DNA from 3 places in the Photobacterium sp. GB-1 genome. Region 2 is predicted to be linked to each of the others. Evidence: riboswitches for the same ligand, from Rfam matches in the RefSeq annotation. Region 2 holds a riboswitch; each other region holds the start of a gene.
What was found. A riboswitch is a leader RNA that binds a small molecule or an ion and turns the genes downstream of it on or off. The one in region 2 is predicted to bind lysine.
Positions count from the first base shown of each region.

Region 1: it holds a riboswitch for lysine, as region 2 does, so the genes downstream of both, C9J45_RS01360 (Na+/H+ antiporter NhaC family protein) here and C9J45_RS14045 (Na+/H+ antiporter NhaC family protein) in region 2, are expected to answer to the same signal.
Region 3: it holds a riboswitch for lysine, as region 2 does, so the genes downstream of both, lysC (lysine-sensitive aspartokinase 3) here and C9J45_RS14045 (Na+/H+ antiporter NhaC family protein) in region 2, are expected to answer to the same signal.

Region 1 covers NZ_PYOB01000001.1:330,853-334,001, reverse strand. The annotation lists gene C9J45_RS01370 (lytic transglycosylase domain-containing protein) at 1-277, shown strand, start outside; gene C9J45_RS01365 (H-NS family nucleoid-associated regulatory protein) at 513-908, opposite strand; lysine riboswitch at 1,270-1,450, shown strand; gene C9J45_RS01360 (Na+/H+ antiporter NhaC family protein) at 1,537-3,135, shown strand.
Region 2 covers NZ_PYOB01000014.1:68,581-71,729, reverse strand. The annotation lists gene C9J45_RS14045 (Na+/H+ antiporter NhaC family protein) at 1-1,529, opposite strand, end outside; lysine riboswitch at 1,615-1,788, opposite strand; gene ccoP (cytochrome-c oxidase, cbb3-type subunit III) at 1,925-3,149, opposite strand, start outside.
Region 3 covers NZ_PYOB01000006.1:6,912-10,060, reverse strand. The annotation lists gene C9J45_RS08345 (alanine--glyoxylate aminotransferase family protein) at 45-1,163, opposite strand; lysine riboswitch at 1,402-1,586, shown strand; gene lysC (lysine-sensitive aspartokinase 3) at 1,688-3,058, shown strand; gene metH (methionine synthase) at 3,141-3,149, opposite strand, start outside.

The sequences.
Region 1 (3,149 bases), on a different contig from region 2:
TTGGGGACGTCAAGTTAAGATCCCATCATCATTATCGGCCGATTTAAAAGGTACGGGTGTAGAAAAAACCAAAACACTAGCACAATGGCAAACACTCGGTGTTCGTACTATGAGTGGTGGGAATTTACCCAAAGAAGACATTGATGCATGGTTAATTCAACCTGATGACGAACATGGGCGTGCTTACCTTGTTTATGGTAATTACCAAACATTAATGAAATGGAATCGTTCTCATTATTTTGCTTTAGCTGTCAGCCATCTTGCTGATCGTATCTAATAGCTATAACCAATAATAAAAGGTTATCTGTATTGAAAGTCAGGCACTACTGCCTGGCTTTTTATTTTGATATGTGTTTTCTATATTTAAAAGCGAATAAATATTTGCCTAGACATATCTTTAAGCAATTCGAAAACAGCGTTGTTTAGATTGATGTCTATAATTCTTGGTTCATGACAGTATAAAAAAAAGCCCAACTAAGTTGAGCTTTCTAAATATATGGTAGGAAATGAAATTAGATTTCAAATTCTTCTAAAGATTTACCATTTTCAAGTGCTTGCTTAAGCGCGCTTGGTGTACGGCCTTGGCCTGTCCACGTTTTTTCTTCACCGTTTTCATCGATGAATTTATATTTAGCTGGACGTGCAGCACGTTTTGCTTTTGGTGCTTTTGAAAGGCTTGCTAACAATTCTTCAGGGTCGATACCATCAGCTAATAGCATTTCACGGTATTGAGCTAGTTTTTCATTACGCTCATTTTCTTTTGCTTGTTCTTCTTCTTCAGCTTCAGCACGTTCTTGAACAACGGTAGTTAATTTCTCTAAAGCTTCTTCTAGTTGCTCTAAAGTATATTCACGAGAAAGTGCACGAAGACTACGAAGGTTTAAAAGTGCTTTCATTGCATCAGACATTTTTATATTTCCTGTTATTTTTAACTAACTGTAAATAATAATAGCAGTGTCGAATCATTTATTACAATAGTAATGCTTTTATTCATTATGTCAAAACACTTTAAACATTCTTTATTGTTAATTGTTAATAATAGCGATATTCGTATTTTTATAAAAATACGAATATCGGATTTATGCTTAATAGATGTTTAAATGGTTACAAAATGAAACATATCTGCTCGTAGGTTCATACTATTTAATGAGTGAAGCTATACTTAGATAAGATTATATTTATAAAGCAATGTTATTTGTTCTGTTGTTAAATGTTTCATGTGATGTTGTTGCAAATAATGAAACATTACGTAGAATAATCGCAACCTTGATGTAAGGTAGAGGCGCGTTATCTAATAGTAATTAACAAGAGGGTGAAACCAATGACGGTTAATGAAAGGAGCTAATGCCGAAGTAAGAGTGACGTCAAATCCTTTTTCTGGGGTTGTATTGAATAAGTGCAACACTGCCATAGTATATAATCATATTCACTATGGAGCGCTACTGTGAATAGAGAAGAGCCAAGACGTTCTTCAAATATGGTTAACCGCCATGTTATCCAGTAGATCTCCAACCTAATTCGGTTGTCTTTGAGATCATGAATTTAGTAGATTACTCCCATTCATTAGTATCCATTATTCCTCCTATTGTTGCGTTAGGGTTAGCGATACTTTCTCGGCGTGTGTTAGTTTCTCTTGGTGCGGGTATCGTATTAGGAGCACTTTACTTAAATGACTTTTCATTTAACCATTCAGCTTCTTATTTAGGAGGCACTATACAAAACTTATTCATATCTGATGGTGGTATTAATACCTGGAATATGAGTATTGTTTTATTCCTCATTATATTAGGCATGACGACAGCATTGTTAACATTGTCTGGTGGTACTCGTGCATTTGCTGCATGGGCACAAACAAAAATTAAAACGAAAAGGGGCGCGAAACTGCTTGCTGCCTTTTTAGGCGTGTTTATTTTTGTTGATGATTACTTTAATAGTTTAGCGGTGGGTTCTATCGCTCGTCCTGTAACGGATCGCTATTATGTATCTCGTTCTAAATTGGCTTATATATTGGATTCAACAGCCGCTCCAATGTGCGTTCTAATGCCGGCATCGAGTTGGGGTGCGTATATAATTACGTTAATTGGCGGTATTTTAGTTACGCATGGAGTAACAGAATATACACCTTTAAGTGCCTTTTTAACGCTAGCGCCAATGAACTTCTATGCTATTTTTGCTTTAGCTATGGTTTTTGTTGTGTCTTGGTTCCAATGGGATATTGGACCAATGAAAAAACATGAGATGGCAGCAATGCATGGCCGTGGTTTTGATGAAGGCGGTGATGTTGATGAACAAGCAAAAGATTTAACTGACGAATTAGAAATTGTTGAAAGTACGAAAGGTAAAGTTGGCGATTTAATTTGGCCGATTGTTATTTTAATATTTGCCACGTTCTTTTTTATGATTTTTACAGGCTATCAAGCATTAGCAGCAGATGGTAAATCTTTTGCTCTGCTAGGTGCGTTTGAAAATACTGATGTCGGTAAGTCACTTTGTCTTGGTGGTTTATTTGGCTTAGTTGCTGCGATTATTCCAGTCATTCGCCAGCGTATTGCATTTAATGAAGTTATTCGCACATTATGGATTGGTGCTAAATCCATGTTTGGTGCGATTTTAATTTTATTATTCGCGTGGAGTATTGGTAGCGTTATTGGTGATATGAAAACGGGTCAATATTTATCAACCCTTGTACAAGGGAATATTAACCCTATGTTATTACCGATGATCTTATTTTTATTATCAGGCGTGATGGCATTTTCTACAGGTACGTCGTGGGGCACGTTTGGCATTATGTTACCTATAGCTGGTGATTTAGCTGGGGCAACCGATATTACCTTGATGTTACCAATGCTAGCGGGAGTATTAGCAGGCTCTGTATTTGGTGATCACTGTTCACCGATTTCAGATACTACAATATTGTCTTCAACGGGGGCACGTTGCCATCATATTGATCATGTCGCAACGCAACTTCCTTACGCAGTTTCTGTCGCCTTTGTTTCTACTATTGGCTTCCTTGTGCTAGGTATGACTGACTCATTACCCGTAGCCTTCATCGCGGCTATAATTACTTTTATTATGGTTTGTGTGTTGTTTGCTTGGTTATCACGACGTACTTATGTCCCAACAGTAAAAAGCTGATTTTATCTCTGTTC
Region 2 (3,149 bases):
CAACATGCAAGGAACCAAACAGAGCTTACTGCAATACCCGCAATTGTTGAAGATAAGATACCCATTGCCAAATAACCTAATAGTGCGCCAAAAGCGACAGTAATAGCATAAGGAAGCTGAGTCATAACGTGATCCATATGGTGACTACCTGCACCTGTTGCAGACAAGATACTTGTGCTTGAAATAGGTGAGCTGTGATCACCAAATACCGAACCTGCAAGTACTGCAGATAACATCGGCATTAATAGGTGAGCATCACTTGCTACCGCCATATCACCAGCAAGTGGCAACATAATACCGAACGTGCCCCAGCTTGTACCTGTCGCAAATGACATTGCACATGAAAGGATGAAGACTAACGCTGGTAGTAATTCCGTTGGGAACCCCCCTTTTGTTAAAGAGGCTAGGTATTGGCCTGTAGACATATCACTCACAACAGTACCGATCGTCCATGCAAAAAGTAGAATAATGATTGCAGGGATCATCGCTTGTACACCTTGAGGTGCCGCAGTTAACCAAGTCTTACGTGGCAGCTTTAAACGTAAAGCTAGAAGAATAGAAACAGCGAGGCTACATAAAGATGCATTAACCAATGAAGCACCTAGATCGGTATGCTCTAAAGAAGCAATTAAGCTAAAAGCCTCGCCTTTTGCGCTTAATACTTCAGCACCACTGATGATCATAAAGATAACGCTTGAGACTGTCAGTGTCAGAATAGGCAATACCATATCAATCATAGTACCTTGGCCTTCAGACTCAGTCGTAATTTCTAAGCCTTTAGGGTGGCCTTTAGATTCATCCCAAAGCTTACCTTCTTCTGCCCATGCTTCGTGTTGACGCATTGGACCAATGTTAAGTTGGAAGAAAATAACAACGATAACCATTAATAGCGTAAACACGGCGTATAAGTTCATTGGGATCATTTGAACAAACAATGAAATAGCACTGATATCGGTAATATGGTTTGTTACTAAAATACCGCTAAGAATAGCAATAATGTAAGCACCCCAAGAAGAAATTGGCGTGATAACACAAACAGGTGCAGCCGTTGAATCAAGTAAATAAGCAAGCTTTGCACGTGAGATATTGAAGCGATCTGTTACTGGGCGACAAATAGGCCCCACAGATAAGCTATGGAAAAAGTCATCAATAAAGAAAGCAAAAACCATTAAACCCGTTAGCATATTTGCGCTACGGCGATCTTTACAGCGACGAACACCCCATTCAGCAAATGCTTTAGTGGCACCTGTTGCTGTCATTAAGCTGATCAAACCACCGAGCAAAAGCATAAAGATGATCATATTAACGTTACCGCTATTTACAGCACCGTCTGCCCAAACAAGGCCTACAACTTTATTTACGATATATTGAAGCGCCGCTAAAGGGCTGTAATCATTAAGAAGGATTGCGCCTGCAACAATACCAAGGCCAAGTGATAACAATACACGTCGTGTAGTGATTGCTAAAACAACCGCCAGTAAGGGTGGTACAACTGATAGCAGGGAGTCAGAATATTGAACTAGATTCATGGATCTCTTAAACACCTATATTAGGTGGAGATCTACCGAAAGGATAGAGAAACAGATTTCAGGAGAAAAAATACTTCTTCGTATCCCTTAGGGTAGCGCTCCATAGACAAAATAACTATGGCAGTTCTGCACTTATTTAATGCAGACCCAGCGATTGTTGACGACACAACAAACACTTCGGCGCCGACTCCTTTCCCCAGACTTCAAAGGTGTCACCCTCCATCCGGATACTTTTAGGCAGCGCGCCTCTACTCAAAGGATTGAAATTTGATGATACCTATTAATTTTGCTTAGGCAATAAAAAGCAGACAGAAAATGCATATTAATTGTAAATATTGTTACTGTTGATGGCATGTTAACCAATTAGTAGCGATATATTCCATTTAGATAATCGCTCATTCTGTTATGCTATTGGGCTGATTTTGTTCTGGTGTTGTCATGGAGTGTATATTCCCAGCATAGCCACCTTTAATTAAATCTTTTCTTACCTCTGCTACTTCTTGTGGTGTAACAGGTACAGTTCTATCACCTAACTTATCGCGGACAAAGCTAATTAATTTCGCAAGGTTGGCATCACTGAGCACCGAGTTAAAGCTACTCATAGGCATAAAGTTACTGTCTTGTTCCATGAAGTTTGGCGATAAACCACGAATGGTAACGGCAATCGTATCGTAAGGATCACTGTGCATAATTATCCCGTTGTTAAGCAGCGTAGGGGCGATCCCTTTCCTACCTTTACCGTCTTTACCATGGCATGCACCACAGGTTTGCACATACACACCATATAGTTTGGCTTCGTTTTCAGGATCGTTGCTACTTAACGGTTTTAGCTCTACGGTTTGAATATCAACATTGGCTGGCACCAAGTCACCAAAGCCTGGTGGGTTAAGCTGAGGAACCGAGCTATCTAACTCGTTATATTTATCACCAGTGATCAAGTATTCCGCAATGGCTGCAACGTCTTGCTTTGTTAAGAAGCGGGTACTGTTTTGTACCACTTCCGCCATACCACCAAATGCGGTTCCTTTATCTGAATGACCCGTTTTTAAAAACTCGGTTAATGTTTTTACATCCCAACGGTCTTGGTATAACTCTGTTGCGGTAATATCCGGAGCCTTCCAGCCATCAATTAAATTGCCTTGGAATAACTCTTTTTCTATCAAAGCTTGTGCAACGTTACGTGGAGTATGACATTCCGAACAATGGCCTAACCCCATGGTTAAATATTTACCCCGTTTCCATTGTTCGGTGGCATCTGCTGGGTATTGCAAAGGGTCGGTATTAAGAAAGGCAATATTCCAACCAAGTAGTCCTAACCGGATATTACTTGGGAACATCATCTTGTTTTCTTCATTACGAGTATTCACAAAATTAAGCGATTGCATATAAGCCCAAAGTGCTTGTGTGTCTTCATCTGTCACATACTGATAAGACGAGTAGGGCATCGCTGGATAAAGGTAACCATGCTTGCCTTTACCTTTATGTAGCGCATCATAAAATTCATCGTAGGTGTAATCCCCAATACCATAGGTTGGATGTGCTGAAATATTGGTAGAATAAAGCGTGCCAAATGGCGTTAAAAATCCTAAACCGCCACCAAATGGTTCGCCACCTTCACCA
Region 3 (3,149 bases), on a different contig from region 2:
ATGGCTACCCAATTGGTAGCCATTTTTATTTACTCATCAATAAATTACTTCAATGTGGTTTCTAGCACTTTTAAGCACAGCGCAACATTTTCACTTCTCGCACCATAGCCCATCAAACCGATACGCCACGCTTTACCTGCCAACGCACCTAAACCTGCTCCGATTTCCAAGTTGTAACGTTGCAGCAACTCATTACGTACCTCAGCATCATCAACGCCTTCAGGGATATAAACCGCATTGAGTTGGGGCAAACGTGACATTTCTTCTACCACAAATTGGATCCCAAGCTTTTCAAGCCCTGCTTTAAGCTCTTCATGGACATTTCGATGGCGCTGCCATGCATTTTCTAACCCTTCGTTTTGCAATAATACCAAGGCTTCATGCAACGCATATAAACTGTTTACAGGTGCAGTATGGTGATAGCTACGCTTACCTTCACCACTCCAATAACCTAGCACCAAACTTTGATCTAAAAACCAGCTTTGTACTTTGGTTTTACGTCGTTGGATCTTATCAATCGCCTTTTGAGAAAACGTTAATGGCGATAACCCCGGCGTGCAGGACAAACACTTTTGGCTACCTGAATAAACCGCATCTAATTGCCACTCGTCCACCAGCAAAGGAACACCACCAAGTGATGTCACCGCATCAACAATCGTTAAGCAATCATGTTTACGGGCAATTTCCGCCAATGTTTTCGCATCACTCAATGCGCCGGTTGAGGTTTCGGCATGTACAAAAGCAACAATTTTAATTTCAGGATCGTTTTGTAACGCTTGATCCACTAAATAAGGATCAACCGCCGCCCCCCATTCGTTATCCACAACGATAGCAACACCACCACAACGCTCGACATTTTCCCGCATCCGTTCCCCGAAAACGCCATTACGGCAAACTAGTACTTTATCCCCAGCTTCAACGAGATTAACAAAGCAGGCTTCCATTCCTGCACTACCTGGCGCTGAAACAGCGATAGTAAAGGCATTTTGGGTTTGAAAGGCATATTGCAACAATTGTTTTAATTCATCCATCATACCGATAAATAATGGATCAAGGTGCCCTACCGTAGGACGACTAAGCGCTTGTAATACTTGCGGATAAATATCTGATGGTCCCGGCCCCATGAGGGTTCGATGCGGCGGGATAAAGCTGGTAATTGTCATTCTTTTGCTCCGTAAAGTCATTGTCCCTGTCGATATTTTTATGTGGAACGCGTTGCTATCTATTTTAGAGTATTAGAGCCCTTTCATTGGTGCAAGCGACCTATAACGATCCTATGACACACATTGATGAAATATCATATGTAAATAAATTGTCATATTCCATTTGACAACAGGGTGATGAATCTTATTCAATAAGATGATATTTTATTCAAGCACTTATTATTCAAACAGTACGACTTAAAACGGAAGAGGAGCGTTACCTAGGTATCATAATGACAGGACCCCATCCAATCGCCATTATGAGAGGGAGAGTAACGCCGAGGTATAACTGATTAGGGGATGAGTTATATCGGCTATGAAGGTTGAATCCTTCTAGCTGTCACCAAGGTCAATGATTGACATTGGTGGGGAGCTTCTGGGTGAGTGACTATTCACCTCTTATGCTCTCCTGACAGGATGTCGGGAATACTCCCGAAAAAATAGCCTACCTTGTGATGTGTTTACTATTTAGGGAGAAATTAATTATGGACAAGGCTGCAACACATTCAGATTCACTCACTGTCGCAAAATTTGGCGGTACCAGTGTTGCTGATTACACCGCAATGAGCCGAAGTGCTGCCATTGTTACTGCTAATCCAGACACTAAAATTGTGTTAATCAGCGCCTGCTCTGGTGTCACGAATATTCTGGTAGAACTTGCCAATGGCGTGAGCGATTCAACGACCCGCCAACAGCGCATTCAGACACTGACCCAAACCCACCAAGATGTTCTTGATCAACTTCAGCACCCAGAAAATATTCAAGACGCTATTTACGGCCTACTTGATAACATCGCAACCTTAGCTGAACATGCGGCATCAACAACCTCTGCACAATTGACCGATCAAATTGTTAGCCATGGCGAGCTGCTTTCAACCCATCTTTTTAGTCAAATATTAGTCGAGCTAAACGCCCCAGCTGTACGTGTAGATATTCGTTCCATCATGCGTACTGATGATCAATTTGGTAAAGCGATCCCACAGCCAGAAACAATTAAGCAATTAGCGACTGAGCAATTATTACCACTATTAGACAATAATATCGTGGTATCACAAGGCTTTATTGGATCAAACAGCCAAGGTGTTACGACAACACTTGGTCGTGGGGGGAGTGACTATAGTGCCGCTTTAATCGCAGAAGCCGTAAATGCTAGCACATTAGAGATTTGGACTGACGTACCGGGTTTATACACTACCGACCCACGTATTACATCGGCCGCTAAACCGATCAAAGAGATCAGTTTTAGCGAAGCATCTGAAATGGCAAACTTTGGTGCTAAAATTTTACACCCATCAACCCTAGTACCTGCTGTTCGTCAACAGATCCCAGTATTTGTAGGTTCATCAAAAGCACCAGAGCAAGGCGGTACTTGGATCAGACAATCCGTTGAAGAAGCGCCACTATTTAGAGCACTCGCATTACGTGCCAACCAAACCATGGTGACACTCACGAGCTTAAATATGTTCCATGCATATGGCTTTTTAGCAGAAGTCTTTCGTATCTTGGCTGAACATAAAATCTCAGTTGATCTCATCACAACCTCAGAGGTCAGCGTTTCACTGACCTTAGATCAAACTGATACGGGTGGCGGTGCGCCAACGCTTCCGCTTCAAGTCGTTGAAGAATTAAGCCAATTATGTGTGGTTGACGTCGAGCAAGGGCTATCACTGGTTGCACTTATCGGTAACCAAATGAGTGATACGAAAGGCTCAGCCAAAGATATCTTTGGCGCGCTAGAAGATCATAACCTTCGTATGATTTGCTACGGCGCTAGCCCACATAATTTATGTTTCTTAATTAATGAAGATGAAGCTAAAGACGTGGTTCGCACACTGCACGCATCTTTATTGGAATAAGCTCTTTCTAACTAACCCAAATAAAGTTCCGATAAACAAAAAGGCGCATTGAGCGCCTTTTTTATTCACTATCGATTAAGCATTAAAGATT